One region of the Methylophaga sp. F7 genome, then DNA from elsewhere that is predicted to be linked to it. Evidence: riboswitches for the same ligand, from Rfam matches in the RefSeq annotation. Region 1 holds a riboswitch; each other region holds the start of a gene.
What was found. Region 1 has a riboswitch for cyclic di-GMP ahead of AC08OG_RS05485 (hypothetical protein). Riboswitches for the same ligand answer to the same signal wherever they lie in the genome.
Positions count from the first base shown of each region.

Region 2: another riboswitch for cyclic di-GMP. It lies ahead of AC08OG_RS16105 (hypothetical protein); the one in region 1 lies ahead of AC08OG_RS05485 (hypothetical protein).
Region 3: another riboswitch for cyclic di-GMP. It lies ahead of AC08OG_RS11140 (hypothetical protein); the one in region 1 lies ahead of AC08OG_RS05485 (hypothetical protein).
Region 4: another riboswitch for cyclic di-GMP. It lies ahead of AC08OG_RS13260 (hypothetical protein); the one in region 1 lies ahead of AC08OG_RS05485 (hypothetical protein).

Region 1 is NZ_CM166511.1:1,064,605-1,072,337, reverse strand. It holds gene AC08OG_RS05510 (GumC family protein) at 1-4, opposite strand, end outside; gene AC08OG_RS05505 (hypothetical protein) at 20-1,204, opposite strand; gene AC08OG_RS05500 (polysaccharide biosynthesis/export family protein) at 1,243-1,794, opposite strand; gene AC08OG_RS05495 (hypothetical protein) at 1,917-2,420, opposite strand; cyclic di-GMP riboswitch class I at 2,463-2,541, opposite strand; gene AC08OG_RS05490 (VPLPA-CTERM sorting domain-containing protein) at 2,697-3,215, opposite strand; cyclic di-GMP riboswitch class I at 3,245-3,326, opposite strand; gene AC08OG_RS05485 (hypothetical protein) at 3,537-4,061, opposite strand; cyclic di-GMP riboswitch class I at 4,091-4,176, opposite strand; gene AC08OG_RS05480 (hypothetical protein) at 4,505-5,029, opposite strand; cyclic di-GMP riboswitch class I at 5,058-5,142, opposite strand; gene AC08OG_RS05475 (hypothetical protein) at 5,379-5,888, opposite strand; cyclic di-GMP riboswitch class I at 5,918-5,996, opposite strand; gene AC08OG_RS05470 (undecaprenyl-phosphate glucose phosphotransferase) at 6,189-7,592, opposite strand; gene AC08OG_RS05465 (mannose-1-phosphate guanylyltransferase/mannose-6-phosphate isomerase) at 7,621-7,733, opposite strand, start outside.
Region 2 is NZ_JBWPVL010000002.1:163,777-171,509, forward strand. It holds gene AC08OG_RS16090 (efflux RND transporter periplasmic adaptor subunit) at 1-363, opposite strand, end outside; gene AC08OG_RS16095 (TolC family protein) at 387-1,685, opposite strand; gene AC08OG_RS16100 (hypothetical protein) at 1,750-2,094, opposite strand; cyclic di-GMP riboswitch class I at 3,401-3,483, shown strand; gene AC08OG_RS16105 (hypothetical protein) at 3,476-4,030, shown strand; gene AC08OG_RS16110 (hypothetical protein) at 4,183-4,407, shown strand; gene AC08OG_RS16115 (DUF5983 family protein) at 4,944-5,222, shown strand; gene AC08OG_RS16120 (hypothetical protein) at 5,457-5,987, shown strand; gene AC08OG_RS16125 (hypothetical protein) at 6,229-7,733, shown strand, end outside.
Region 3 is NZ_CM166511.1:2,224,952-2,232,684, forward strand. It holds gene AC08OG_RS11130 (antibiotic biosynthesis monooxygenase) at 1-226, opposite strand, end outside; gene AC08OG_RS11135 (helix-turn-helix domain-containing protein) at 537-1,508, shown strand; cyclic di-GMP riboswitch class I at 1,789-1,872, shown strand; gene AC08OG_RS11140 (hypothetical protein) at 1,891-3,273, shown strand; gene AC08OG_RS11145 (MBL fold metallo-hydrolase) at 3,420-4,307, opposite strand; gene AC08OG_RS11150 (NYN domain-containing protein) at 4,375-5,079, opposite strand; gene AC08OG_RS11155 (YobI family P-loop NTPase) at 5,318-7,733, opposite strand, start outside.
Region 4 is NZ_CM166511.1:2,630,117-2,637,849, forward strand. It holds gene AC08OG_RS13220 (histidine kinase) at 1-600, opposite strand, end outside; gene soxZ (thiosulfate oxidation carrier complex protein SoxZ) at 597-914, opposite strand; gene AC08OG_RS13230 (thiosulfate oxidation carrier protein SoxY) at 914-1,402, opposite strand; gene AC08OG_RS13235 (beta-barrel assembly-enhancing protease) at 1,399-2,847, opposite strand; gene AC08OG_RS13240 (sulfurtransferase TusA family protein) at 2,944-3,177, shown strand; gene dsrE2 (sulfur carrier protein DsrE2) at 3,182-3,646, shown strand; gene AC08OG_RS13250 (DUF502 domain-containing protein) at 3,681-4,304, shown strand; tRNA gene AC08OG_RS13255 (tRNA-Arg) at 4,540-4,616, opposite strand; gene AC08OG_RS13260 (hypothetical protein) at 4,749-5,399, opposite strand; cyclic di-GMP riboswitch class I at 5,416-5,502, opposite strand; gene AC08OG_RS13265 (zinc-dependent alcohol dehydrogenase family protein) at 5,796-6,806, opposite strand; gene AC08OG_RS13270 (winged helix-turn-helix transcriptional regulator) at 6,945-7,217, shown strand; partial or broken gene AC08OG_RS13275 (PAS domain-containing protein) at 7,539-7,733, opposite strand, start outside.

The DNA.
Region 1 (7,733 bases):
CCATTATGTACTCTTAAAGTTATCGCGAAAAACGCAAGCCATCCCAATCGTAGTTTACCGTGAGGAAAACCATATTACTGTCGACTTTGTCACCAGTTGTATTAAAGCCACCAAAACTGGTGCCTTTTTGTTGGCGATACTGATACCCCATCTTCAGGGCAAGGTTTCTCTGGAGTTGCCAGTTGAGCGATGGCGAGAAAGTAAGATATTCTCTCTCTGTGTTACTTAGCTCATCAACAGACTGCGTTTCCTGGTAGGTGGTGTTAACAGATAACGACAACGTTTCTGCAATATTTCTGATCCAAGTAAAGGATAGCCGGTCAGTTTCATTGACCACCCCTTCACCAGAAGGATTAAGTGAACGAGACAACGAAGATGTTAACGTATTCAGTTCGCCAAGATAATTAGCAGTAAAATTAAATAATGATCCCGCACTACGGTCAGTTTGGCTTGGCCCACCAAAAAGTGATTGTGTTTCACTATCTGTTGTACGATACCCCACCTGTCCTGAAAACGACCAGCGTTCACTCATCATGTAAGTACTAGTGACACTAAAATTGTAACTGTCATATTCTGATTCAATAAACTCTGATTCAGATTCATACTGTGAATATGTCAGTGCCAGGCCGCCAGTCAAACGTTCTGACAAATTTCTGCGCCATCCACCTGTGAATGACATAGTTTCAGTATCACTGAAGCGGCTTGTATCGTACGTACTTTCATTATAACTAAAACTGGTATAGGCAAAATCACGTTCAGTAAATTGATATTGATAACTTGGTGCCAATGATTTTGATGTTACCGTTGCATTAGACGCAAAATCACCGGTATCTTCATCAGCGATTGCACGTTGTGCTCTTTCAGAATAGCCAGCATTCAATCCGTAATTGCTTCGTTCTGTATTGTAGCTGCCAGCTATATTTGCAAAAGGATCTTGCCGATCCAGCTCTGACAAGCTGGCAAAACGTTCTAACCGATAGCCAACATCCATACTGATAGACGCATTTTCAACGGCTCTTGATAGTAACAATGTGGGTGTAAGCTTGGTAACAAAACTACCTTCTTCCTCTTCACGCAACTCAACATTATCATCGTAATTAAATGTTGGAGAAAAGTCGGCCCCAATAATGTATTCGGCCGCTTTGGCAACATTGACTTGGAACAAGGTTAAAGCCAAAATCGTTGTGATAACGTTTATTTTCATGCTGGCTCCATTATGGTGTCGATAATTATTATTCCTCATTATGGAATAATAATGACATCACCGCTTTCAAGCAGCACGTTAGACTCAAGTGATTTGCCTTGTTTAATGTTTGCGTAATAGACAGGTATGATTTGCTGTTTCATTCCATCTCTACGCAAAATGATAATGTCATTTTCTTTTGCATAGGTTGTCAGCCCACCTGCCAAACTTAAAGCCTGCATTGCGTCAAGCGGTTGGCTCATACCGAATGATCCTGGAGTGAGCACTTTACCAAGGATATGAATAGTATTACCTGAAACCTGATTGACCGTAACGTTAACGACTGGGTCCGAGATATATTCCGAAAGTTTTTCTTTAAGCTCAGTTTCTACATCAACGACGGTTTTATCTTTCGCGTTTATTTGGCCAGCTAAGGGAAACGAAATAGTGCCATCGGGAAGAATAACGACTTCTTTCTGCAAAGCATCTTCATTCCACACTGAAATGCTTAACATGTCACCTGCATTAAGCGTATAGGGTTCTGAAGCATGAACAACTGTTCCAATCGAAAGTGCCGCTAATAGCAACACTGTATTTACCAATTTATTCATTATTCTTCTCCATGTTTATAAATTACATTCGCTTCGGATGATAACACGTTATTTAAGCATAAAAAAAGGGAGCATTTCTGCTCCCTTATTTTAACTGGATATTATTGTTGAATTAATCAGTTTTACGCTTTTGATTTAGCACGTAAACGCAGTCCCAATAGGCCGAATAAGGCAGGTGCGAAGAGAAAAAGCGCTGCTGGAATAGGCACAGCCGATACTGAAACATCATATTTCAGCTCATCAGAAGAAGCACTAAAGATATCCAAACCATAGTTTATACCAGTCATAAGCGTGGCGGTAAATGAGTAATCTGAGATGAGATTAAACTGATCAATAACAGCACCACCCATCTCAAATAACGATACGGTAGCTGAACTTAGATTTGCTTCTGGATTAAATGACCATACAATTTTAACGGGTGTATTTTGATCTGTAGATAGATCAAAAAATGATGACCAGTTGGTGTTTGGCTCATCTACCGTTCCGTGACCTAATACAACATCGTTGTTATTTAAGCTAACTTCTTGCGTAGCACCTGATGATCCGGCGGTGGTCAAATTTAAGGTTGCTGCATTTGCACTAATTGAGAAAAATAACGTCATAAAGAAAAGCATCGCTTTTTTCATAAGTCGCTCCTTTAAGGGGTTTGATTTATAGATTAAGTTAAGCAATGCAACCCGGCGATCTTACAGGGTAAGACCCGTGGCTTTCCGCCCCCGCCTCACAACAGGTTTGGCTATTGATAGGAAAGAAGAAATCCTTTCCATTGTGAAAACTTCCCAGCTTTTTAAGGAAGTTAATTTAACCGTAACGTTTTTTATTCAGTTTGTACAGAGTCTTTTCTGACAAAAAATATATAAAAAAGGGAGCTTCAAGCTCCCTTTTTATTTCTCCTAACCGTTTCAGCCTGCAGTCATCTTGGCTCTACGACGCAATCCAATCAATCCTAATAAGGCGGGAGCGAATAAAAATAATGCGGCTGGTACAGGCACTTCTGATAATGAGGTAACTGACACATCATATTTTAATGCATGTGATGTAGCATCTAAAATATCCAAACCGTAAGTTTTACCTGCTGACAATATGGCCGAAAAAGTAAAATCGCCCGTTATATCGTACGTTTCTGTAAAACTACCATCTAATGCAAAAATTGCTACAGTAGCAGAAACCAGATTTCTCACTGGGTTAAATGACCATTCAACATCAACCGCAGTATTTGTATCTGCTGTGACGTTAAACATTGAACTCCAATTTGATTTGGAGCTTTCAACAACACCACCACCTAAAACAACATTGTTATTATTTAAGGTGACTTGCTGTTGGGAGGCCCCATTTGAGCCCTCAGCTGTTAAATTAAGAGTTGCTGAGTTTGCACCAGCAGAGAATAAAAAGGCTATACATAATAGCATCGCTTTTTTCATAGCAATTTCCTTCTAAGTGAAAAAATAAGCAATGCAGCCCGGCCATCTTTAGTCAATTAAAGATCCGTAGCTTTCCGACCCTGCCTCATGACAAGTTTGGCTTTATATTGAAGATAGAAACAGAATTGTTTCTATAATTGAGACTTTCTTAGATTCGTGAAAGTTCAGTTACAGACTAACAGTTTTTGTGGATTTTTCAAATCAGGTAGGTAAATCGCAGATGCAAAACTTTAGAGTCTTTTGATGATATTGAGCCCCACAAAGAAAAGGGAGCCGAAGCCCCCTTTCCTTGAACCAACAATATTGTTAACTCATTTGTTACTATGCAGCAGCTGTTTTCAGTGCTTTACGACGTAAACCGAAGAAGCCCATCAATGCTGGAGCAAATAACCATAATGCAGCTGGAACTGGTACTGCAGAAATTGACAGGTCGTATTTCAGTACATCTGATGTGGCATTAAAAATATCAACACCAAAGAATGAACCCGCTGTCAAAATAGCAGTAAAGATAAAATCACCAGTGATGTTAAAAATAGTTGGCGCACCAACATAACCACCACCAGGGCCAGTCAACAGACCAAAGGCCAATTGAGCATTATTCAAGCTGTTTGTTGGGTTAAATGACCATTCAACTTTTACTGGTGTATCAACATCAGTAGAAACATCAAACAATGATTCCCAAACTCCTGAATTAGCAACAGTACCACCAGCAAGAACTGTACTGTTGTTATTCAGATCAATACTTTGAGTAGCACCTGAAGAACCAACTGTTGATAAAGTCAGTGTAGCGGCATTAGCACCAACTGAGAACAATAAAGCTATACATAATAGCATCGCATTTTTCATAGTAATTTCCTTTATATTGAAAAATTAAGCAATGCAACCCGGCCATCTTCAAAACCCAGCCAGAAGATCCGTGGCTTTCCGACCTTACCTCACGGTAAGTTTGGCAACAAAAACAGAAACAGAAACAACATTGTCTCTGAACTTTTTATCTCCAAGAAATATCTCGGTGATGATTAAACACTACTACTTCATTTGCATGATTGAAATTGTACTATGGTACTAGTGACAAATTTATTGCAAAAAAATTATATATTTCAGGCTGATTATAGCTGATTTTCTTTTTCTCACAATATCCATATTTAATGAACTTTATAACAATATTCTATTGGTTGTCCCACTTCATGCTGTGAATAATAGCTAACTGAATCAAGTACATAACTGCAAAAAAAGGGAGCCGAAGCTCCCTTTTCTTAAAACTAACAATATTGTTAACTCATTTGGTGTTATGCAACCACTGTTTTCCGTGCTTGACGGCGTATACCGAAGAAGCCTAACAGTGCTGGTGCAAACAACCACAATGCAGCTGGTACTGGTACTGCAGAGATTGACAGGTCATATTTCAAAATACCTGAAGTGGCATTAAGAATATCTACTGCAAAATATGAACCTGCAGTCAAAATGGCAGTAAAGATAAAGTCACCAGTGATATTAAAAATAGTTGGAAAACCAACATAATTACCACCAGGGCCAGAAACCAGACCAAAAGCCAATTGAGCTGAATCCAAGCTTGTTGAAGGATTAAATGACCACTCAACTCTTACAGGAGTATCAACATCAGTTGTAACATCAAACAATGATTCCCAAGAACCAGAATTAGCAACAGTACCACCAGCAAGCACAGTGCTGTTGTTATTTAAACTGATTTCTTGAGTCGCACCATTTGATCCGACAGTTGATAAACTCAATGTAGCCGCATTAGCACTAACTGAGAACAATAAAGCTATACAAAATAGCATCGCATTTTTCATCGTAATTTCCTTTAATTGAAAAATTAAGCAATGCAACCCAGCCATCTTCAAATAATACCTGAAGACCCGTGGCTTTCCGACCTTGCCTCATGACAAGTTTGGCGATTTAAAATAGGAACCATTTCCGTTCCCAACAAATAAAGCCACTTAGAAACAGCTCTCAAGTGACGGTTGAACAATACTGTTAATTTGTTACAAATAATGAGCCCTGCAACACAAAATTTAGCTGGATTAACTCAAATCTTTAATCAAATGTGAATTGATTCACAGTGTTTACAATGGTTTTGCAATTTAAGGAAAGGAACAAAGCTCCTTTCCTCAAGTAAGCAGGAATTCAATACGTTTAAAATTAAGCTGTAGCAGATTTAAGTGCTCTACGACGTAAGCCGAAAAAACCCATTAATGCTGGAGCCATTAACCACAATGCAGCTGGAATCGGAACAGCTGATGGTGAAATTGACAGGTCATACTTCAATATATTTGAGGTTGCGTTCAAAATAGCAACAAGATATGTCGTACCAGCTGTCATGGAAGCATTGAAAATAAAGTCACTACTAATATTAAACATTTGTAATGGGCCTCCCACTTCACCAAAAGCAAGTTGGGCGGAACCAAGGCTAGTAGTAGGGTTGAATGACCATTCAATAACTACGGGTGTATCAGCATCTGTAGTTGCGTTAAAAGCTGAACTCCAAAGGCCGCGAGCAGCAACAAAACCACCAGCAAGCACAGTGCTGTTATTGTTTAGATCGACGTTTTGGGTTGCTCCAATAGAACCAGTACCTGTTAACGATAAGGTAGCTGCATTGACGTTAATCGAGAACAACAAGGCTGCAAAAAATAGCATTGATTTTTTCATAATTTTTTCCTTTTGATGAAAAAATGAAACAATGCAACCTGGCGATCTTAACTTTAAAGACCCATGGCTTTCCGACCTCACCTCACGGTAAGTTAGGCTAGATTGTCGGGAACAACATTGAACCCGAAATGATTGACTCCCAGATGTTTCTCTCAGCCGACATTTCTGATATGCGCATTACCTATCGTGTCGATAGATAACTCAGTCAAAGGAATTGCAATTGAGTTTTAATCTTAGGAACGAGTTTAAATTTTTTGTTGGCTAGACAGCGATGTCATACCGAAAATTTAACTCTGGACATTAATATACATCCTTTCCAACAAAACCTCTAGTGATCGTTAATAAAATAATTTTCAGATCAAGAAGCAATGTCCAGGTTTGAATATACTGTAGATCATATTTGATACGCCCTTCCATTTTATCCAGCGTATCCGTCTCTCCACGAAAACCATTTATCTGGGCAAGACCGGTAATACCAGGCTTAACCTTATGCCGAAGCATATACCCTTGGATTTTCGCTCTATATTCTTCATTGTGCGCTACAGCATGTGGCCTTGGGCCAACGATTGACATAGAACCGCCTAACGAATTGAAGAATTGTGGTAATTCATCAAGTGAAGTTCTTCGTAAAATTTTGCCAAAATGCGTGACCCTTTGATCGTTCTTTTGGGCTTGAATGACCTTATCCCCATCTTCAGCAACTGTCATGGTACGAAACTTCCAGACTTTTATTTTTTCACCATCCATTCCATAACGTGTCTGTTTAAAAAACACAGGACCTTTGGAAGTCGCTTTAATGCCAATGGCTATCAATAACATCGGAATGGCTATCAGACACAGTATCAAAAAACTCAAAACAATATCTTCAATGCGTTTGATTGCACTATCAATACCGGCAAAGGGTGTCTCATAAATGCTGATTGCCGTTATTCCCTGATAATCCACCCATCTGGAGTTAAGCAGATTAAAAGTAAACAAATCGGGTACCAAATAAACCGAAGCGGTAGTATCAGCAAGCTTTTCAGTAATCAAACGAATACGGGCTTCAGCTGCCAAAGATAATGTAATAAAGACAATGTCGATTTTTCCTGTACGGCAATCTCTTATTAAGTCTTCGATACTGCCAAGGACAGTCGCTGCATTTTCTTCTAAACGACGATTTGGGGCAGGTTTACGATCATCGTAGAAACCACTGAAACGGTAACCTGTCCATTCCATTTCATCAAAGGATTTTTCCAGTCGATAACCAAGCTTCGTCGCTCCTACGATAGCCACGCGACGGGTATTTAACCCCTTGGATCGCATTATTCCAAGCACCATTCGAACGATGGCATGCCAGGAAATCAACTCGATAGGTGTAGCGATTATCCAGATCAATATGAAAGGTGTTGCATAGGTTTGTTCATTAATGACAATCAGTTCGATAGCCACCAATACCGCGATACTCGTACCCCAGGAAAATAATACTGCAGTAACCTCGTCCCTTAGATACGTCCCGCGCCATGAACGATAGGCATCCTGTGATTCGGCAAAGAAGTGAAAAAGAATAATTGAAAATAATAAAGACCAGACATGCTTTGGTTGCCATTCAATAGCAAACAAATCCATTAAAGCCAGAAAGGTTACTAATATAATGGCACTATCAATTAGCCTTGAAATAGCATTAATTTTTGAGTCGTAATGTCTGATTTTTCCTTGCGCCATAATTGTCCTTAGGCCATCTCTTATTCTGTTATTTACGGTTATAGGTATCTTGAAGCCTGATAATGTCGTCTTCTTCAAGGTAGGCGCCGGATTGTACCTCAATGATTTCCAAAGGGACTCGTCCAGGATTACGTAAACGAT
Region 2 (7,733 bases), on a different replicon from region 1:
TGTAACTTCTGCAGTTACCACACCGTGTTTTTGAGCCATACCGTCATCCATTTCTACATGCTCACTACCTTCATCCTCAGCGTCGTGAGCATGCCCTTCTTCTTCGGGTTTTGATTCAGCGCTATGATCATGTTCATCCTCTTTTGGCATCGATTCATCATGGTTATCTTTATCATGTGTTATCTCATGATCATGCTGCTGATTTGATTCTGCTAGCTGGGCTTGTGCTTGTTGATCTGATTGAGGAGCCTCATGCGCATGACCATCTTCAGCAATGGCAGGTGACATGATGAGCAATATTAGCGCTGCTACTGATAGTAGGCTGCGCATGGGTAAAAAAACGAAATGTGATTTATTAAACATAGTTTTGTCCTGATTCATATTGCTTACTCTGCAGCTGTTAGCGGTTCGGCGGTGAGTTGTTCGATTTCTGTCTGATATAGCAATGCAGCCGTTGCAGCCTCAATGACACTACGTCTGGCACCTAGCAGGTCTTGTCTGACGGTAAGAAATTCCAGATAACTGTAGAGTCCCCGTTGATAACCGGTTTGCGTTTGCTCCAGACTTTTAGTGAGTTTGGGGATAATCTGTTGTTGCAACTTGGAAATACTTGCAATTGCTTGTTCACGCCCGGAATAGGCCCGATAAAGCTGAGCATGAAGTTGTAACAGCATATCTTGACGGCGATAGCTGACTTCATTACGCGCGGCCAATGCTGATTCAATATCCCCTTGCGCTCGCTGGCGGCTGAACAAAGGCACTGACACACCAGCAACTAACGCCGAATCATTCAGTCCTTCATCTCGCCTGATCCCAACTGACCAGGTCAGATCTGCAACTTGCTGAGTTCTGGCAAGACGTACTTGTGCATCACGAACCCGCGTTTCTGCAGCGAAACGTTCCAGTTGCGGATTTTGCTGGGCCTGATTAAATAAGGCTTCAAATGACATGGCCTCGCTAAAGGCAAACAATGAGCCTGTGGCGGTCTCAAAATTAGGTTGATAACTCCCCCACAAATTAGCGAGTACCACTTTGTTGGCTTCCAGCTGACGTTTTTCGGCAGCCAATATCAGTTCAGCCTGATTAACAGAAGCTTCGGCGCGGCCCAAATCTGCTTCAGCCGCGACGGCAGCACCTACACGTTTATTAACTTCTGTTAATGTTGTTTGCGCCAGTTCCAGCCCCGTCTCGGCTAGCTTTACACGCTCCTGGCTATTGAGCACTTTAATAAATTGTCGTGTTACCTGACCTAGCAAGTCCAACGCTTTTATTTTGCGATCAACACGGACAACATCACTTTGTTGTTCCACCAGTTCAACACGGGACAATCTTTTATCACCCAGTTCAACGACAGAGGAGAGAGTGACCGTGGTTTCCAGTGACTTGATACCGCTTAGTTCTCTAGTGCCAGCGAAATTTTCAATCTCAGCACCAACAACATATGCCGGTTTGAGATTGGCCGTTTTTTTCTGGGCTTCAAGTTGTTGCTGTCGAATTGGAAAAACCTGTAATGCCGGATGTTGCGCCAGTGTTTGTTGCATGGCCTCGTTTAAACTCAACGTTTTCGTTTGTTGAATGTTATCGGCAATAACCGGTGAGACAGAAAAGGCAACCAGCATCGAACAAAGCAATGCACGGATAGCAGGCGCACGCACATTTGTAGTGCGATCAAAGTGTATTTTCATGAAATTAGATCCTGTTTAACTGCAAACAACGGACTTACGTTAAGTCCGCAAAAACATCAGCAGTTCAAGATCTCGGAGGGCGGTACATACTGACTGTAAAGTCAGGTTTTGGCGATCTAGGGTGGAGGTTGAAATAATTGTATGGAATAGCAGCAACATTAATTCCATCAATATTAAAGATGGCGATAAAATGTGAACACTGACAATGCATACAAAAATCACAATCGCCAGTACTTTGTGCATCATGCGAAGACGCATTGTTCGCTTGTTGAATTGCATTGGAATCATCAAGAACAAGCTGATGTTCTTGTGATGTCTTGGAATCATATGTATGAATGTCAGCCGCAACTATGCCTGATTGCATCACAATCATAAAGATGAGCATGTTGATAATTAATTTTACTGACATTCGTTAATTTTATTAATGGATTCTGATGTCTTAGTTAACAACATAATAACTTAGTTCCCAAAAGATTAGCAAAATTAAAAGTTCTCTGCTGGGTCTGTGAGAGTCTGTCACTGTTTTTATGTAACAAACACAAAGTTTGTGATGATTTTGAATAGTGTATGAGATCTTATGCTCGGGGTCTCCGGATCTATAAACAAAACTAAGGCACTATAATTCGCTAATACTAAGGCGAGAGAAATGTATTGGCTGAAAGATCTTGAGCTATAGAAATTCAGAAAGTGTTATGTATTCATATTTTCAACTAAAGCAGCTAATTATGAATAGATAGCATGTTGCTAAGTCTACTTAATATGTGCTCGAACTCATTGCGTTCAACACGAAGCTTCTGTTTTCTGACTTGGTACCCACACTTTTGGCGTCAACAGCACCACGTGGTCGACCTCGGCAGTCCAAGTCACAGCTACAATAGAGTGTTCCTAATGATCCATTACGATTCTGGTCATGATAAACATGATCACGAAGCTCAGCTCTTGCTTGTTCAAATGATTCTGGATCTGCCAGTGCTTAGACCAAGATGAGTAACCCAGCGAATAGCGATAATATGATTTTATTCATTAATCTTTTCATCTTCATTTTATTGTTCATACAATCACTGTCACTAAACGACTGACACGCGGGTTACGAACTTTGACGATATCGTTTGCCGGCGCATTATCTCGAATTAACGCCCAGGTTTCTGTGGTCCGGTTTGGCTTTCCATTCCGAAGAGTTTGCTGGGGCTTTATTATCTTTCAGTTGGATGAGGTGAGTAATTTAGAAAGCCGACGCCAGGCACGGTCAATCGAGCTGATGACCATTCGCTCACAAAAGTGTTCGACATCAAGTAGAGAGGGGTGAACATCACCAATATGCGTTTTGATTTGTAGGTCTAAGCAATCATTTGGTGATGTCTTCAACCTTACCACTAAACTATGCAACCCAATCTGTTCGGCTGGCCACTCTGACAGATGCTTCAGCAATTCGTGTTTGATGAAAGCGGCCTTTGAGATATGGAGGTGAGACCAATTGAGGATGTCTTACCTTAACGTAACCACTTTCTAGCGATAAGCTTTTGTCTAATTGAAAAAATGATTATATGAAATAAAACTTATCACGATAGTTGCCCCGATTTCGCTTCTTTATTACAAAAAACAACAGGAATTTATACTAAAAATTAAGATGCGTTATATTGTACCAAAGTACAGTTTGATTAGACGTAAAAAGCATGTCATGGTGTCCTTAATTGAAGTAATTTTGAAATTCTACTTGAACCAGACGCCAAACTCGTTGTGAAATGAGGACGGAAAGCTTCGGGTCTTTAAAGTAAAGAAAGATAGCCGGGTTGCATTGCACCATTTTCTTTTTTCTTAATGTTAAGGACTTATGCTATGAAAAAACACTCTTTTTTATTACTGCACTAATGTTCAGCATTTCAGCTAATGCGGCATCAATTAACGTAACGCCAACAGTAACCTCTCCCTACACTATTACCAATAACGGTAGTAATAACGTATCGGTCGCTGCAACTTACAGTGCTTTTGTAGGCGCTTTTCTTCTCACCACTGGTGTGACTAGTGATGTTGACACATTGGTGAAATTTGACTTCTCGTTTAATAACTTACCTGCGACTCCTGGCAGAGTTACTTTTTCTCAACCTATCAGTGGAATGATTACTCCAGTGGAATCTTTCGCCATAACATCATCAAGCTTGACCTTCACGAGAATGTTATTTGCTGGACAAACAGCATTTTTTAATCCTATGCCGGGTGCGGCTGGTTCATTTGATTTGAGCATTGCAGCACTGCCCTCAGAATTGCCAGTACCAGCAGCATTGTTTTTATTCGCACCAGCCTTGCTTGGTTTTTTAGGTCTACGTCGTAAAATGGCAAAAAACTAAAACATTAAGCTTTATTTTTAATTGAATAAGTGTCATCCGGTTAATACCGGATGACTTTTTATTAACGAAAAACAATATCAAAAGTACCAGAGTTCAAAAACCAAAAGGGTCAGAATCAATTGCTTCATTCCTAACATTATGGAGTTTGCGTTATGGGATGTATCAAGATAGATATTTTTCCAGAGTTAGATTTTGAGTCGGAAATATTTGGAAGCAGTTTAATTGGCTATATAGCTTCTGGTGAGCAGAAACTCAATATCGAAATTGCTGTTAAAGACATTATTACCTATAAATGGGCTCTGAGAATAAAAGCTGTAAATGAAACAAAGATAAACATCATTGAAATCGCAGCAAATGGGATTCGATTACTGCTTTGACCGGTGAGACTCTTGTCTCCTGATCATAGTTAAGAAAATTTCAATATATTGGTTGAGATGACTAGGCATGTAAATGCCAATTTAATTACCATACAGCATTTATCGTTAGAAGAGGCGGCTAGCCTTACCTATACGCCAGAACGTTTCAGAAGTGTTCGTAGATAATCGTGTATTTAACACATGGCAGATCATTAATTTAGAAATCATCTGTTTGATGAGTAGATTGATTTAACGGTTTAAAAATATCCCTGTATTTAAGTATCTTAATGATGCTTTCTGCTAAAGCTTCATCTTTGGATAGCACAATCACCCTTATGAGATCATTTGAAAGTAATTGTTTGTTAATTGAATGCACTAATTGAAGTCTGTTGGGTTTACTCAAATAAATGAGTTACACTGGGCAACAACACGAAAGGGGCTAAAAAGGGCTTTTGCCTGCTTTTTTTGTCTATTATATTAGCCATACATCATTGGCTTTCCAAACCCACACGGAGATCGGCTCTTCCGTATGAGGTGTCGATCCCAAGGAAATCAATGTGGAAACCTATCCAGTGATCGCTTTAAGTACTTCTCATATTGAGCAGGCCGATATCAATGCATTACGCATTGCAGCGTTTCAGACCAATATGGTGATGGAGCGTGAATCCGGCTTCTTTATTAAGCTGTATATGAACGATTTGGCAGGAAACCTCCGAGGAGATTACAGTCCTTCACTCTGCAAAGTTATTGAGTTCGCATTTAACAATAATTTTGAAATGATTGAACTGGATTCAGATGCCGAGGCCATCCCAGAGTTAGACCAGCACGACTGGTAGAACATTACCCCTGGCAACAGGGGTATTCCAAAGCGTATTCACAGAGTACGTTTCGGAATAGATATCCAGTAGATAGCCAAAAACTATCTATTTGATAAGTCAGCCGGACTTATTTAAAACCGGCCTCAATGTCCAAGCAGTACGCTGTTTGGAATCTCAAAAACCCATAGGGGAAGTAACCTTCCCTTATGGGGGACGGGTGCCTCCCCTTTTTTTATTATTGGAGAAGCAGTCATGGGATGGAGCTATTCAACGCAATGGCGATCAAAAAAACAATTGGTCGAGTATCTTACTGATTCATATCGCTTTGGCGAAAATCAAGAACTCTTAAAGTCCAGTGTAGTGGGTAACAACCACTGGTACTTGGCCAAACTGAAAACGACCGGAGAAATCTGGATTGGTCTTGATATGATGCAAAGTGGCCGTGAGGATGGTTGGGGCTATAAGGACCTGACTGCTTCGTGTGGCCCGGTCGAAGTGAACTGTCCGATTTCATTTTTGAAAGAAGCCAGTGAGCCAAACCCGGATAGTTATGATGGCCAATGGCGTAAGCGAGTAGTGGCTTATCACAAAAGCAAGCGACAGAAGGCTAAACGTAGCTATGAAGCCGGAATGGTTGTTCAGTATGGTGGAACTGATTATCGGTTAGATAGACCTGCCGGTAGTCGTCGTGGCTGGTATGTCAACAGACAGCCCGATGGTATGTTGTTTCGTATGAACGCCAGACAACTCGGACAGGCCGAGATAAGAGGAGCTAATCACTGATTGGTTCTAAATACTCCCTTCTTTAAGAAGGGGGTATTCCAAAACATCTAACCAGGTGTTTCGGAATACCAGATTCTTGGCAACAAATTTGTTGTCTTGAAGAGTCAGCCGGACTCACCAAAACCGGCCTCAACGTCTTTGCTGTACGCAGTTAAGGCAGGTTTCACCCTCTGGGGGATTTATCATTCCCTCAAAGGGGTTGGTGGATCTCCCTTTTTTATTTGTATTTAGGAGATCCATCATGCAAAACCAAGTAATCAAAGTGCAAACCAATGAAAGCATTATCAGCAAGCTGAAAAATGCGTTTACTTCACCTGGCTGCGTACTCTCTGAAGCGATGCAAAATGCCCGCCGGGCAGGTGCAAGCAAAGTAGAGTTTTCGTATTTGGATGAAGACGCGCTGCTCATTGTTGATGATGGCCAGGGAATTCGTGATTTAGCTGATTTTCTGACTTTGGCAGGTTCAGGCTGGTCAGAAGAAGTAATTCAGAAAGAAGGTGCCTTCGGTATGGGCAGCTTCTCAATGCTTTACTACTGTGATCGGCTGCGAGTGGAATCGAATGGCTATGGCTTTGAAGCATATACACAGGACATTTTGAATGGTCTTGAAATATCTGTGTTTCAGAGCGATGTGACATCAGGTACCAGAATCGCACTGTATGGCTACGAAATCAGCGATGAAAACAATGCCAGCCGGATTGAGCTTTTATTAAAGCGTCTGGCCAAAGGGTTTTCAATTCCGGTCTTTTATGACGGCACTGAATTGGAACGGCCATATAGCCTTGATAAAGCTGAACTGAATTTTACCGAAACGCCGATTGGTTTCTGTGCAATGTCCGAGTTTGACGATGACTCGATCATTGGCAAGCCCGGTAATTATTACAGGGACTATGGCACGAAGGTGAGTCATTTGTTTTATCAAGGATTGCCAGTCGATAGTATCTGGGGGGAGGAGCATTCATATCGTGAACGCCCTGGTAACATTATCCATCTTGATGAGTTGCAATTTGATGTGCGGATGCCGGACAGAGATGTTCTGATAGATCAGGCAGTTCAGAGCGGAAAAATCGAAACAGTTTTAAAAGAGCTGTGGCGAAAAAAGTTTATTGAGCTGAAAGGTATATTGGAACCAGCCATGTTTGCCAGTAAGTTCCAGCGCGCCCTAAAATCGTGGGAGTGTTTGGATCTGCTCAATGATATGGATGTCCTGCCAGATGGGGTTTTATTTACAGTGTCATCTTTGCCTGAGAATGATTCATACAGCAGATATGACTACACCTCATCGATAAATGGAATGACAAGGCAAAAACTGGAGTCGATTGGCCAGAAGATCGTGTTTTTTAATAACGATCATGGTTATGACTACTTCAGACCGCATCAGTACGCCTATCACCGTGAGGTGTTGTGCGCTGATATGGGCTCGCTGTCCATGCTACACAAAGACCATTGGATACATGAATGGTTGTTTGAAATTGAAGATGAAGATCTGACTATAACGGTAAATAAGCCCGGAAAGGAAGGTCATTATTCTGGCTACGGCTGTTTCGATTATCAAACATGTGAATCGCTGGTCATAAACGGACCAATGGGTGAGGTAACTGTCCAAAATGACTGCTTTGCAGTTAATGAAGACTTTATGTTTATCCCAAGCGGTGCTTTGAATGGAAGCAATATTCGTATCATATGCAATTATATTGACTCAAATGATCAATTTGATGAGTCAGGTTGTAATTATGATATCGAACA
Region 3 (7,733 bases), 1.2 Mb from region 1:
CCCGTAAATGTGATTGGTTATCAAAGCGAATAATAATCGTATACGTTTCAGTCAATCCTGCGATTGGCCGAATCACGTTCAGATCCAGATGCCCCGGCGAGCTTTTACAATGTGGAGCAATTTCATTTAACCATGCTTCGTATTCGGGATGTTTATCCTTGGCAACCTGATGGGTAATAACTGCCGTCGCACCATTGGTTAACGGATCCACACGATTTTGTTGCATAAGATTTTTCCTAAAATACCAAGTTGTCGGATACATGTTTCACAAACAAAATATCAAGTCATACGTTTATTTTAAAACTTTATTGCAGTTGAAGCTTATAGAGACAAGGTACGAAAACCTTATGTAGATAGTATTCAAAAGACTCCGTAGGTAACTATTGGGCTTGTTTGTTTGATAACAAATACCAAGCCAGTAAGCTCATTTTTGTTTAGATGCCAATACGTTAATGAATAAGGTATAGTCATTTTCACTGATTATTTTATGGTTTTACTGTCATGGTCATTCTCATATCTTTGCTGATGCAATAAAAATGACGTCAACACACCACACCGTCTATCGTGATCAGCCTTTGTTCGATGCTTATGAACAGCAGATGGCACAAGACTGGTTACCCATTGAGATAATGCAATTATCCGCGGGGAATTTCCGTGGGCATTATCGTGAAGTGGGTAATGATGATGTCAGAGTTGTGTTTGAACAACAAAATCAGGTCATACACAAACGTGCCATTATTGAGCGGGACTTCTGTACGGTTTCTTTTGCACGCATTGCAAATCAGGTACGGGTCTCTGAGTACGATGCTTTCGATAATTCATTATTTTTTCTGCCTTCAAATGTTGAAGTCGATATTCAGGCAGCGAGCGGTGTTGAAACGGTCTATTTTAGATTCGAACAGTCTAAATTAATTGAAGCAGCAAGAGTCATTAACCCAAAATATTGGGAAATGCCGACAGACCATATTTTGGTATTTGATGGTATTAACCGACAACCCCTAGAGGATTTTACTGATTATCTATATCAGCTTTCGGCACTGAGTTCGGATGATAGTCTGCGTGAGCAGCAGAAAAATATTAATTTATCAGTAATGGAATATGTCTTGCTCTCTCTCGATTCATCTTTAGTGTTTGATGAACAATCATCCGATGTACTGTCTCGGCGTCGGGCGGCTAAATCAGTAAGGCAGGCAATAGACTATATGCACGCCAACCTGGAGAGACATACTTGTCCGTCCATTATCGATATTTGTAAAGATTTACATATCAGCCAGCGTAACCTGCAATATAACTTTAAAAAAATAATGGGAATCACACCCAATGCGTACTTGTATCGATTAAGGTTAAACCGGGTTCGTGCACAACTTCTAAAACCAGCTGATATCGGTGTGACAGTCACGCAGTTAGCCAGTGATTGGCATTTTTGGCATCTAGGTCGTTTTTCCAAGGATTATCTGCAATTATTTGGCGAGTTGCCTTCCACCACATTACATCGAGCCTTTAATTAAAATCATTACTTTTTAGTTGTGATTGATACGGCTTTATGTGGCCGATATCGAATATCAGACTTGTAATGTCATATAAGCAGGCAACGAAAAGTAAACATAATCTCCCCTTTAATCATTCAGGCTTAGGTTTATAAAAACCGACTGATTCTAATCCAAAAAAATTAATAAAGATTATCCGTTTTCTCGATAAATGATTAATTTATCTCTTTGCGAAAATCGGATAGTGCCATGTCATCCGTCTCTATATCATCATATTTCGGTTGGGTTGGACTATAGCCCATTTTATTATTGCCAAACTTGGTGTGAACTAAGGACGGAAAGCTACAGACCTTGATGATGTTGTTAAGGTGGCTGAGTTGCATAGATTTAAGAGACTTTGAACATGCAAACTCAATCTTTAAAACGTTCTGTATTCAGCACATTTTTTATTTCATCAATCGTTTTAAGTACTGCGGCAAGTGCCGATAGTGTTTTAATTGGAGTCAATACATCACCTTTAACGATTAATGATGATGCCACCACAACCATTGTGACGGGCACACAATTTCAAAATGATAATGAGTTATCCGTTATTGGTCAGCCATTTGTTAAAGATCCTGTTTTAGCAAACGAAGGCACTTTTATAAATAATGGTACCTTTTACGGTAAATTCAGTGATTTAAAAAATGATGGGGTGCTGTTAAATACAGGCAGTCTGACTACTCATGTCAGTGGTTTAAATAATGCAGCAAGCGGTCACATCACCAACACCGGTTATATATACAACAACGGCGGTAGCTTGAAAAATGATGGCTTCATTGATAATCAGGCTGAGTTTAACAATTCAGGCACATTGACTAATTACGGGCAGTTAACCAATCAAGATACCCTCACGAATAGAGGTGTTTTATCAAGTTATAGAGGAGCAACCCTGACCAATACGGGAACCTTAACTAATACCAGTGCGGGTAGATTCAATAACTATATCGATTCCACTTTAATTAATGATGGCACGATGAACAATGAGGGTCGCTTCACTAATGCCGGTAAGTTGATTAATAATGGTTCCTTTACGAATAAATACGTATTCTCCAATGCAATTAATGACACCGTGACCAATAATGGCGTCATGACCAATAATAGTACTCTTGAGAATATGAACGAGATTATTAATACGGGCGTGTTTATTAACAATGAAAAAGCAACCATAAGAGGTAATGGCAGTTCAGTGGGTAATTACACCCAAACCGCTGGGCAAACCATAAATAACGGCGTCATCACTCAAACCAGTGTCAATATCAACGGCGGTAGTTTATCTGGTACAGGCATCATTAACAGCAATGTAACGGTGAATGGCACCAGTTCTGACAACCATGCCAGCATAAATGCAGGTAACTCGATTGGTACGATGACCATTAATGGCAATTACACTCAAGGTGAATTAGGTTCAATGGTGGTGGAGTTTAATGAAACCAGTTCAGATATCTTTAATATTTCACATGAGGCTTCTCTGGCCGGTTTACTAACCTTTGAGTTTATTGGTGATAATGTGCAAGTAGGAACATTTCAGTTCTTAACGTTTGCCAGCATTGTAGGCAGCTTTGATAGCATCATTTATCCATCCCTCATGGGCTTTAATTTTGATGTGGTGTTTGGTGATACCTTTGCCAATTTAGAAATCAGTCAATCGGTGAGTGAAGTGCCTGTTCCAGCGTCATTATTCTTATTTGGCCCGGCATTATTAGGCTTCTTAGGTTTACGCCGTAAAAAGGCAATGACAGCTTAAAAATATGCAGAGTGTTAATCTCAAAGAAAGTATAAAAATTGATGCTGGCTTGCCGTGAAAGAAATGAAATAACGGGTGGTGGCCATCCTACTCTTTTGATTTCGTTACGTTCCTTAGTTCGTAATGTTTACTCAGATATTCCTGATCTAGAATTCAACGTTCAGATCCGGTCGAAAATTAAAGTAGGATTGCTCCACCAGGGTTTGATAAACACCGGCAATATTCATTGGCAGCCATTCATCATACATCCGTAAATGCGCATATTCCGGTAAGCGAATTTCAGCCTGAAGCGTTTCAAGCGTTTTCCCCGCCAGCATGCCCTCACGCACAGCTGCATAAAGCGCTTCCAGATAACCAAGATAATGCTCCACATCCTCGCGCGTGCCGGTATCAGCATGTCCACCGATAAATAAATCAAACGGTTCAGCCGCCAGCACTTCCCGGGTGGAATGAATCATGCCATGAATGTCATAGCCTAAAAGATTCTGATAAGGCATCCGGCCAAGCACAATCCAATCCACCACAAAGAGCACATTGGCTGGCATAACTCGCATACTGACTGAGCCACGACCATTGTTTGGGCCGTGATATTGCAGGTGGATTTCACTGTCTCCCAATTGCAAGGTCATAGCATCCTGAAACGTGATATCCGGTAACGCGGTTGGCGCTTTTGTCCATTGCAAATCTTCTGCAGCAAATTCATGTGCCACCACCCGAATATCCCCGTCGGCAAGAATATGGCCGCCCATGGTATGGTCAATGTGATTATGGCTGTATACCAGATAGCGAATCGGCACAGTAAACCGCTTAGCCAATTCCTCTTTCAAATAGCTCGCCGCGGCATCATTAATTGGGTCGGTGACGAGAATCCCCGCATCGGTTACCACAAATATCGAATGATAATGACCCGCCGAAAAACGATACACATTGTCTTTCATCTGCTCGATTTTGTACTCGGTGGTCTCATCCGCCTGGGAAGGCAATATCACTCCCCATAACCCCAGAGAGAGAACAATTGGGATCATCAATTTCATAAACATTTTTTGGAAAAACAACATAAAAGAAACCTGGTCTTATTCAGGCCATAGCCACAAATGGCATTTATTTATTGCGAACATTGCGTACTAAAAACGAATTACCTGGGCCACGTTTTAATTCAAATAAATCAATCGCTTTAAACAGGCTGCTGAGGTTTTTAAAGCCATAGTTTCGAGTATCAAACGAGGTCTTGTTTGAGATATTTGAACCAACCGGCCCAAGCGCCGCCCAGCCGTCTTCGTCTTCGGTTGCCTCGATGGCCTGCCGTAGCAAATGTATTAATTTGGTATCGGATTTTATGTTTTTGGGTTTAACCGTTGTTTTGGTTTTTTCTTTTTCCTGATCCAGAAACAGAAACTTAGAGCAGGCGTTTACAAATGCTGACGGTGTTTTCCGCTCACCGAACCCCAACACCACCTTCCCTTCCGCTAAGGCTCTGGTTACCATCGGCGTAAAATCACAATCCGATGACACAAAACACATCACATCAATCTGCTTGGTATACATCACATCCATTGCATCAATCACCAATGCGATATCAGACGCATTTTTCCCCTTGGTTAAATCATATTGCTGGATGGGTTGAATGGCATATTCATGCAACAGATCTTCCCAGGCCTTTAGCGTTGGCGACTTCCAATTGCCATAAGCCTTACGAATAGTGACCACACCATAGTTTGCGACCTCGCTCAGAACATCTTCAAACTTACTCGCGGGCGCATTATCAGCATCAATAAATAATGCGATTTTCTGTTTTAATTCATCCATGGTTGCACCTCAAGCCAATTTAGATATGTCGATGGTTAGCTATATGTTGATACTAGTTTTTTATGACGACTTTATCACTGATGGCCGGATGGATTTCAATTGACTCTGACCCTTTTGGTCCTTAACATCGCAAAATCAAGTTCGCTGTACCCTTGATTTGACGCATGTTTGCACCCTATGTCGATATAGATTTGGCTGACCTATTGGTTATCCCCATTGATTTTCTGGAAACCGTTTATCAGCGCCTATAAAGATTGACTCTTATATTATTACTCAACAATTTACTTTCACTCCATGAAGAAATAATGTTTCTTGAATCAAGCCATCTGACCAAATCCTGGTTCTCGGGAGTATTTTGTAGTTTCGGCGTTTTGTGCCCAGTTTTTATTTCGGAAAATGGTTTCGGTAGATTATCCAAGACATGATGGACTTCGTCATCCGTCATATACGAATGGCATTTATTAAAGAGTGAAATTTGCGTTTCAATGGGCTTAGAGTGAAGTACCAAGGATTGTACAATACTCCCATCAAGGTTGGAGATGTTGGTGTCGGCGTTGTTAATAATTGGGCCGATAAGTGCTGCTCGCTCGGGAAGGCTCACAAGCTCACCTAGGTCCATTAACTCAACTATCCGGAGTTTGGCTGCATGATCAACTTCAGGTCGAAGAAGCTCCTCTAGGAAGCCATCGTCGAGCTCAAAGTTGTCTGGATCCGCCAGATATATGTCGATGTTGGCTGCGACGAATAGTATCTGCAACTCCCTCTTGTCTTCGAGCGCGTCAAGACTCTCCTTGGTGAAGGCGATTTTTCCTTCGTCTATCAGGATTCCAAGCTTGGTTGGTTCGAGCCCTATTGGTGGGTTCTTGAACGAATTCGGCAGGGCGTGAGCATATTCTCTGTAAGCGGCATCAGACAGCGAATCCGCATTGAAGAGGAATTGACGAAGCTTTAATGAATTAGAGTCATTTGGTATGGGATGTTTCAGGATAGTCGCACGGACAACATCTCGATCAAGATAGCTAACCAGGCTCTCCTCTTCGAACCTTTCACACTCAATAAAATCAAGACAGTTTTCCCAAGCTGGTTCGATCTTGCCTAACTTGAACAGCATTGAGCACACCCTCTCAGGCACATCTTCTAGGCTTGGCAGCAAGGACGTCTGCCGTTCAAGAAACAACTGGATATCATCTTCATCAAGCGTATCGTGGCGAATCACGGCAAGAATAGCAGGAGCATCCTCTTTAGTATTTCCTTCAAGCTCCAAAAGTACATCAATAAAGTAATGCTCGAAATCGCGTTCGATCCGATTTATCAAGGTTGTGTTATTCATAGAACGTATGGCCGTGAAGTTCCGCTCGCGCATTGGCTCGAAATCGTTCTCTCCCAAAATCGCTTGGTAGACGTATTCCAGATTCGCTATCGTGAGTTCAAAAAGCCCCTTCTCAAACATGAAGCGTACAACTTCAGAGTGTTCTTTTATTGCAGCCAGATCTTTTATCTCAAAGTCGAGAAATGCAAGGCGTTCTGGTTCTAGTTCGGGTGAATTAATCAAAATTTCTGGAAGGTTCGCCGAAACAAATTCGGGTAACTCCTCAAAATCCCTTGCCAGCGTTTTGAGCGAAGTTGCCGGTAAGTTCGATACCAGTTGGATGATATGAGAAATATTGTTAGAACTACCAATAACCATAGGGACTAGATTTTCCTTGGCTTTAACTAGTCCCGAAAGAAGTCCCTGAACATAGCGTCCGCTGTTGTAATAGGTATCAAAGAAATCCTCGCAGCTCTCGAAATGGGACGAAAGAAACTCGAAAAGCTTCTGCGTTTGAGCGACGTAACTGCTCCGTTCACCTAGAAGACTATCGACAAGCTTGACGTTCAAGACATAGCTTTGCCGGAAGTCTTCATCCCTCATCGCAGCGATGACCTCTTTTGGATTATCGATCGGAAAACCCGGCTCGGGCGTGACGAATGCCCTTATCTGGATCAGAAACTTATTGTCATTGGGTGACAAACGACCTGAGTGAAAGAGTGAAGTATATTGGTAGTAGGTGTCGTCGAGATGGCCTTCCAGAATCAGAAAACGGGCAAGCTCTCCATTTCCCCCAAAGTGCCCGAAAAGGTCTTCCACATGGTCGGGGTTCAAACGCAACAGCTCGTTGAGCTTGGTCGTGCGAAGCGCTGCGATCTTTGATCTCAACTCGCGTATTTGGCGCAAGCTCTTGCTCTTATTATCAGCCGCCTTGCTTTCGATCTCCTCCTTGCGTTGCAGGTAGGATTTCTGGGAGTCCACCTCGCTTTGAATTTTGGAAACATCAATCTGATGTTGTTGACCATTGACGCTGCGGCCGATAAGTTGGGAAGCCTCTACAAGTTGATCAAACGCATCGTGACTGGCCAGCTGTGGAATTGGGATCCATTGTGTCATATCAATTCTAATGTTGTTAACACTCGCTGGAAGCTTCTCAATCAGAGCCATAGCGTAGATTTGCCGCAACTCTCTCAGGTCCGAAGGAGTCTGACGCTCGGCGGCTTCAAGCCGCTTTTCGACGTCCGCGATTTCGATCCTATACTTGGCCTCACCAGACTGAATGAGCTCATTTTGGCAGTTCAATATTTCGGCGAGAGTCCCCGCGCCGAGGTGCAGTCGCTCAAAG
Region 4 (7,733 bases), 1.5 Mb from region 1:
TTTCAGCGAAAAACGGGGTAATCGCATGTGCAGATCACCGCGCTCAAACCCAGCCAATGCATCCAACAATCGTTGTAATGGCCTGATTACCCAGCCCACACCCCAATAAATGAAAAAGGCAACCACCACAAAAATAATCATACCCAGCGCCATAATGGCGCGAATATCCTGCCAGCGTTCACTGATTTCCTGCATGGGAGCAGGATAGATAACCATATGGCCGGTACCAAAACGTTTGGAAAGTGGCGTGAGATCTGGGAACAATAACTTTACAAACCAGGCAGGAGGCTGGACTGACAACTCTTTTTCCGGTGTGCCTTCAAAAAGCAGTCCTTGGCGATCAAACAACAAAATATGCAGACTGCGAATTTCACTTAATGCACGCACTAATTCATGCATGTGCTCACTGACACTGGTATTGCGAGTAAGCGTACCGCCCGCCAGCGTGACGGTGATAATGTGTGCTGTTGCATCCATGGTTGAGATAACTTCTGCTTCAACAGAACGTTTAGCGTTGGTTATAAGAATTACGGCACTGCCCAGCATGGATAATAGTAGCAAGATGGCAAAAAATAAATTGGCGCGAAGTTTCAGGCTCATACCACTTTGGTTTCCGTTGTTCCCTTGCCACCAAGATTATCCACCCAGCGAAGACTGATCGTATCTCCGATTTCCCCTCCTTTGAGTTGAAAGGCAAAGTAAGGATTACGTGAAGTTGCCGTACCACATTTCACCGTTAACACTTCTTCCTGGTTACGCCAGCAGCGAATGTCCTGAATGAATTCAGCCGGAATCAGCTCTTCCTGCTCGTTTTTACCCCGCCCTGTATGCATTGGATGGGACAGTAAAATTCTGATTAGCGTATTACCCTCTAGCAATTTGGCCCGTATTCTATCTCTGGAATTTGTTGTCATCAGGCACACCCACCAATATCAATTTCCACATAACGACTGGTTCGGTAAAGCTTACCATCCGCCTTGACCATGGCAATTATCTCCGAATCTTCGGCGACTTTAAGCATTGTTTTAAAGGGAAAGCTGACTACAGAAGTGGGTTCAAGGGCCATTGCCAGAGGAAAAGGGTTTTTCTCCACCAATAATGCCACTCGTTGAATATTTTCAAGACTGCTGCTGATTTCAACCGGAACACTGGCTCCATTCACAGCATAGGTAGGAGGAGAACCAATCGTGAATTGAATGGCTTCTTCATTAACCTCTTCTGCCTCTCCCAGAAACGTTAATATCGCATCTTCCAATGTTTCTGCATTGAAAGCATCCTGAGGCCAATGTGCTAATAGAATTCTTGGAGCCATTAAACCACTAGCCGCTACCAAAGCCAGCGTTGAAGCAGAGATGGATTGCTTTAGTAATTTTCGACGATATTCATCTAAATTATCATTCATCGAATTTCTTCCATCATTGCGATATCCGTTTCAACTTGTCTCAAACGTGAGCTGATTTTAGCGAGTTCAAATTCATCTCCTCGGGCATAGTCTGCTGCAATTCTGAGCTGATCTGCAGCCTGCATCAACTGACCAGAACTATGATAATGCTCAGCCAGCCAGACATGAGATTTACTTTTCTGTCCCATATCACCATAAGCTTTGGCCAATAATCTGTATAAATCCGCAGAAGATTCACCGACATCTAATTGACGTTGCAAAATAGTAATCGCTTTACGCGGTTCATTGGCTCTCAACAAGGCTTGAACTTGCTTGATAGAAAGCGCCCAATCATCCGGATAAACCCGCTGAAAATCATTATAAATTGCCAGTGCTGCATCCATTCTTCCCAACGCAATTTCGATATCCGCCAGCACCAGATGATAGCTTAACTGATTATCATCCAAATCGATTAAGTCATTAATTTCATCACGAGCCTGGGTATAGTTGCTATTTTTCAATAATGCCAGGGCATAACCATATCGAGTGACAGACTGATCTTCCGTTGTATTTTCTTTCAGCTTATCTTCATAGGTTTTGATCAATTCACGCAGATTTGCAGATGTCATGACACGCACTTTTTCACGCATCAGATAAAACTTTTTGGTATCTCTTATCTGGGGCCGTGGTTCAAGATTGGCAGCACGTCCACGGGCATCTGCAATACGGGACACGGTGATTGGGTGAGTTCTGAGAAATTCCGGAATCTGGTCGCCACCGTAGAAGCGACCTGCAATCTGCAACCGCTCAAAAAAACGTGGCATCGCATTTGGGTCAAAGCCTGCATTTACCAGAGTTTGCATGCCCAAATTATCGGCTTCAGCTTCATGTGCCCGACTGTAATCCAGTTGCATTTGCACATTCCCAGCCTGTACCGCCATGATGGCAGCCGAACCTGCACTCGGGTCAGCCACCCCCAATAAAGCCGCAGCAATCATCGCAGCGGTCATCGGAATACTCATGCGTTTAGAACGTTCGAAATTACGCAGAATATGCCGTTGGGTAACGTGCGCTATCTCATGCGCCATGACCGATGCCAGCTCACTTTCTGCTTCACTTGTCAGCATCAGTCCGGTATGAATGCCAATAAAACCGCCTGGCGCGGCAAAAGCGTTAACAGAATTGTCAGGCACCACAAAAAAAGTGAAAGAACGACCGGGATCATCACTATTGGTCACCAGACGATGTCCAAGTGAGTTGATATAACTATTCACTTCCGGGTCATCAACCAGGGTCACTGATTGCTGCAGGCTCCAGTAAAAAGACTGGCCGACCTGATATTCTTCCACAGGCGAAACCAGAGCACCCGCACTGTCCCCCATTTCTGGCAACGCAATATCCAGGTTTGCCTGGGCAATGCCTTGATTGCTCATCAAAAATATAACTGTAGCGATAAGATATTTCATAACGCCTATAGACCTTGGCTCATTAAGACCGGTTCCGCAAAGACAAAAACGCCGCTTGCGTTTATCATGTGAACGGATATTTTAAAGGAAATCAGTATGTCAGATTTTGATACAGAAATTGATACATCAGGTTTAAACTGTCCACTTCCAGTGCTTAAAGCGCGTAAGATGCTCAATGAAATGTCAGCCTCTCAGCGATTGCGACTCATATGTACCGATACTGGCGCGCTAAAAGATATTCCGGCCTTCTGCAAAATGACTGGTAATCCGCTACTCAGTAGTGAAGAAGTCGACGGAAAATTGTATTTCATCATCGAAAAAGGGGCATGACTGCATGGCCAAAAAACTCGCCATAATTGCAAGTAAAGGTACTTTAGATGGTGCATATCCACCATTTCTACTGGCCTCCACAGCAGCGGCGCTAGGGTTTGAAGCCAAAATATTTTTTACCTTTTACGGTTTGCAATTGCTTAAGAAAGATATGTCTCTTAAAGTCTCTCCTTTAGGCAACCCTGCTATGCCCATGCCTGTTCCGGTCCCCAGTATCGTGCAAATTATTCCAGGGCTTGAAGCCTTTGCTACCTGGATGATGCAACGCAAATTGAAAAAGAAAGGTGTTGCCAGTGTTGCTGAATTACGTGAGATTTGTCTGGAGTCAGATGTTGAATTAATTGCCTGCCAAATGACTGTCGATTTGTTTGATTTTAAAAATTCAGATTTTATCGATGGAATCAGTCATGGAGGCGCTGCCACCTTTCTGGAATTTGCCAGCGAAGCCGATATAACTTTATACATCTGAATAACCGTATTCGGTTTGGAATAGGAACAGCTTTATGCAATTTGTCTGGAAGACTTTTTTAAAAGGTTTGGCGACAGCGTTACCCGTCACCCTGACGCTTTATCTTATTTATTGGTTGGCTGTTACAGCAGAGCGTGCATTACGTCCGATAATGATTGCCATTTTACCCTATGATTTTTATTGGCCAGGGCTTGGGTTATTAGCGGCTATAGGGTTGATTTTTGTGATTGGAATTGCCGTTAATGCCTGGCTGGTCAAACGACTGTTTGATATGGGTGAATCCATCCTGGATCGCATTCCGCTGGTGAAATCGATTCATGGTGCATTACGAGATTTCACGCGTTTTTTCTCTCGCGAGAAACAGCAGGAAAGTCTCAGCAATGCTGTTGCTGTCACCATCGGTGGGGTTCAGCTGATTGGCTTTCTGGTGAAGGATAACGTTAGCCATGTTTTAGGCATGGAGGATCAGGAAAATAATCTGGTCGCCATATACCTGCCAATGAGCTATCAAGTTGGTGGCTATACAATTTGCGTTTCACGAGATCAGGTTCGGTCTTTGGAAATGTCGAATGAAGACACGATGCGCTGGATCCTGACCGCAGGACTTTCAGATAGTGAAACAGAAAGCCATCAACCAAAAATCATTGTTGAAAAATAATTTTTCACAAGGCAACTGGTAAAGAATTGTCATTACTTTCTTAGTTGCGCCGTATCCATTACCCAGTGGGATATTTATTCCTTTCCCAACCTCAACTTTCTGAATCTGATAAACCTAATACAAATCGATAAATTTGTTATAGAAAAAATGAAGGTTCTAAAAGTTGATGGGGAGTATGCGAATGACTATCCCGCTATTATTCATTTCCAGTCAAAAATAATCTATTGATTATTATTGGTGTCCCTGACAGGAGTCGAACCTGTGGCCTTCCCCTTAGGAGGGGGACGCTCTATCCATCTGAGCTACAGGGACATCGGCCGCAATTATATCAGTCAAGCTGATCGGCTTCACTTCGAAACAAACCAGTCGTCGGTTGAACGGCAGTTATACAAATAAAAAAGCCGTGATGAAATTAATCATCACGGCTTTCTGAAAGAAATAAAGTTAAGCGACTTTATTTTTTGCTCTTCGACGTAATCCCATGAGTCCAAGTAATGCCGGTGCAAACATGAAAGCGGCGGCAGGGATTGGAACTTCAGAGACTCCGACAACACTATTGTAAGACATGTCCATGTAACGTACTCCAGCTGGGTCGTTATTGTCTCTAAAAGTAATTCCTGCAAAAGCACCCAAGCCTGAGATAGAGTATTTGTTGTACCCTTCCAGCATGCTGATTAGTACTGTGTTGATTAAACTACCACTATTTGAAAATAAATCTGCAGCAACATTGGATCCTGCAACAGAGCTTCCCATCACCCATGAAAAACTGTCGGCATTAAAATCAAACAAAATCGACAATGGGCCCTGAAAACTTGAGGGTGTAAGAAGTGAATTGCCAGAATCACAACCTGTGCAACCTGGATCAAAAGAGACAACTCTTATTGTTCCACTTGGTGTTAGTGATAATGGCCCTATAGGGGAACCTGAAATTGCTGAGCCAGATGCAGTCTGACCTGTGAAAGTTTGTGAGAAACTTGCTCCATCAGCATCAATAAGGGTGGAAGTGGTAGCCCCACTCAAATCAATGTCGACTGTAGCGGCAAAAGCAGAAAAAGAAAATAATGAGAAGATTATCGTAGCTATCATCTTATTCATCGGTGAACTCCTTAAAGTATGCAACCCAGCCCTGATACCTTTACTTAAAAGCACAGCTGTAATTTTCCGTCCAAGGCTCACGCCAAGTTTGGCATAATAAATAGCGTGATTAGATCACTCTTTCGAACTTACACTAAATTTTATTAAAAAGTATTGTACTTTAGTACTAATTAATAAATCTTTGATGTTAATTATTAGAGCTAATAATGTAATCCCAGCCCTATCCTTCTCAATTTGGACAGATAAATGTTTAACGCTCTATCCATCTGAGCTACAGGGACATCGGCCGTAATTATAACAGGGCTATTTTAGACCGACGAATTCTGAAACATTCTATCGGTGGTTGAGAGGCTAATAAATTAAAAAAGCCCCACCTCAAGGGCTTTTTTATTTCATTTAAAACTCTAAACAAATTTTACCAAAATGCTGATTCGTTTCTTGGTACTCAAATGCTTTGACAATATCCTTTAAAGCAAAAGTACGATCAATAATTGGTTTTAGCTGATTAGCCTCGATAGCTTTAATCATCTCCTGCTGATGGACTCTGCTACCAACAAGAACGCCCTGAAGCCTAACCTGTTTCACAAAAGTCTTCACAATATTTATATCGCAAGTCTGTCCAGAAAGAATACCAATTAACGAAATTTGGCCAGCGATACGTACAGCGTTTAGAGATTGCTCCAATGTTTCAGCACCACCAATTTCAACGACGTGGTCAACACCTTTTCCATCATTGAGTTCTCTGGCTAAAAAGCCCCAGTTAGGTTCTTTTTTATAATTGATCACATGATCTGCTCCCAGCTCCTTCAACCTAGTGAGTTTTTGATCACTGGATGAAGTGGCAATCACTTTGGCGCCTGCCATTTTGGCAAACTGTAAAGCGAAGATGGATACACCACCAGTCCCTTGAAGAAGAACGGTATCACCTGATTTGAGCTGATTAAAATCGAACAAAGCCCGCCATGCTGTCAAGGCTGCTGTAGTCAACGTCGCAGATTCTGTATGAGACCAACCTGAGGGTGACTTGGTGAAAGCTTCAGCCTTTGCCGTGACATATTCTCTTGCGTAACCATCTACTCCATCGCCAGGAACAGTTGAGAAACCATCAACGACTGGTTCACCGTTTAACCAAGAAGGGAAAAACGTACTCACAACGCTATCACCGACCTTAAATTCGGTCACGTTTGGTCCCACCTCTATTACTTCACCGGCACCATCAGCCATAGGTATTCTTTTCTCTGATGCAGGCCAGAGCCCCTTGACGACCGCATAATCGTGATAATTAAGCGAGTTAGCATGAAGTCTGACCAGAATTTCGCTGTCACCTGGCGAGATTGTTTCTGTTTCTTCTACGCTAACTTTATCAAAGCCACCACCCGCTTCGACGAAAATTGATTTACCTTTCATGTCTGCTCTCTAGTTTGTCTAAACATACAAACTAACATTCAGGTTACAATAGTCAACCAGTTAACTTTTTGTAACCTACAAATAACTATGAGAGAAAACCACCAGACTTGTTATAAACCCTGCCCAGTTGAGAGGGGAATGAGAATTATCGGTAATAAATGGACAGGCTCCATTTTGTGGCACCTGAAAGATCAGCCCATGCGTTTTAATGAAATTGCGAGACAACTTGCCGGGGCCAGTAAAAAAGTCCTGGCAGAGAGGTTGAAGGCAATGGAAGAAAATAAACTGATCACCAGAGATGTGATCTCAAGCAAACCTGTCGCGGTCCAATACAAAATTGCGGCTAGAGGATTGAATGCCCTGACAATACTTGAAGAACTAAAAAACTGGACCCTTGAAAATGATCTTTAGCTAATCGGCTTGAGTACACTCTATCCATCTGAGCTAAAGGGTCATTGTCGGCAATTATAATCGTCAGGGTTTCAACTATTAGTATTAGGGATTTAGGTATAGCTTTTGAGATTTCCTAATCTGAATTGAAACGTCATTTGCACTAGCGTTAGAGTGTTTGATCACCTGCTTAACGGGTCGGACAAGCATTTGAGCTGAGAATGAATAAACTTTGCGCTGACGCTACCAATATTCTTCGGTATAGAAACATTACTCACTTAAAAAAGAAGCCAGCTCGTCAACATGCGACTGAGTTTCGTTAATCAGTTGACCAATTTGAACCGCTGCTTCATTCGATTTTTTCGAAAGGTTGCGCACTTCATCCGCCACTACCGCAAATCCTCGTCCAGCTTCACCAGCTCTTGCTGCCTCAATGGCTGCATTAAGCGCTAACAGATTAGTTTGATCGGCTACTGCATTTATTGTCTTTACTGTGGCTTGAATTTTACTTAACACATTCGACATAGAAAGATGAGT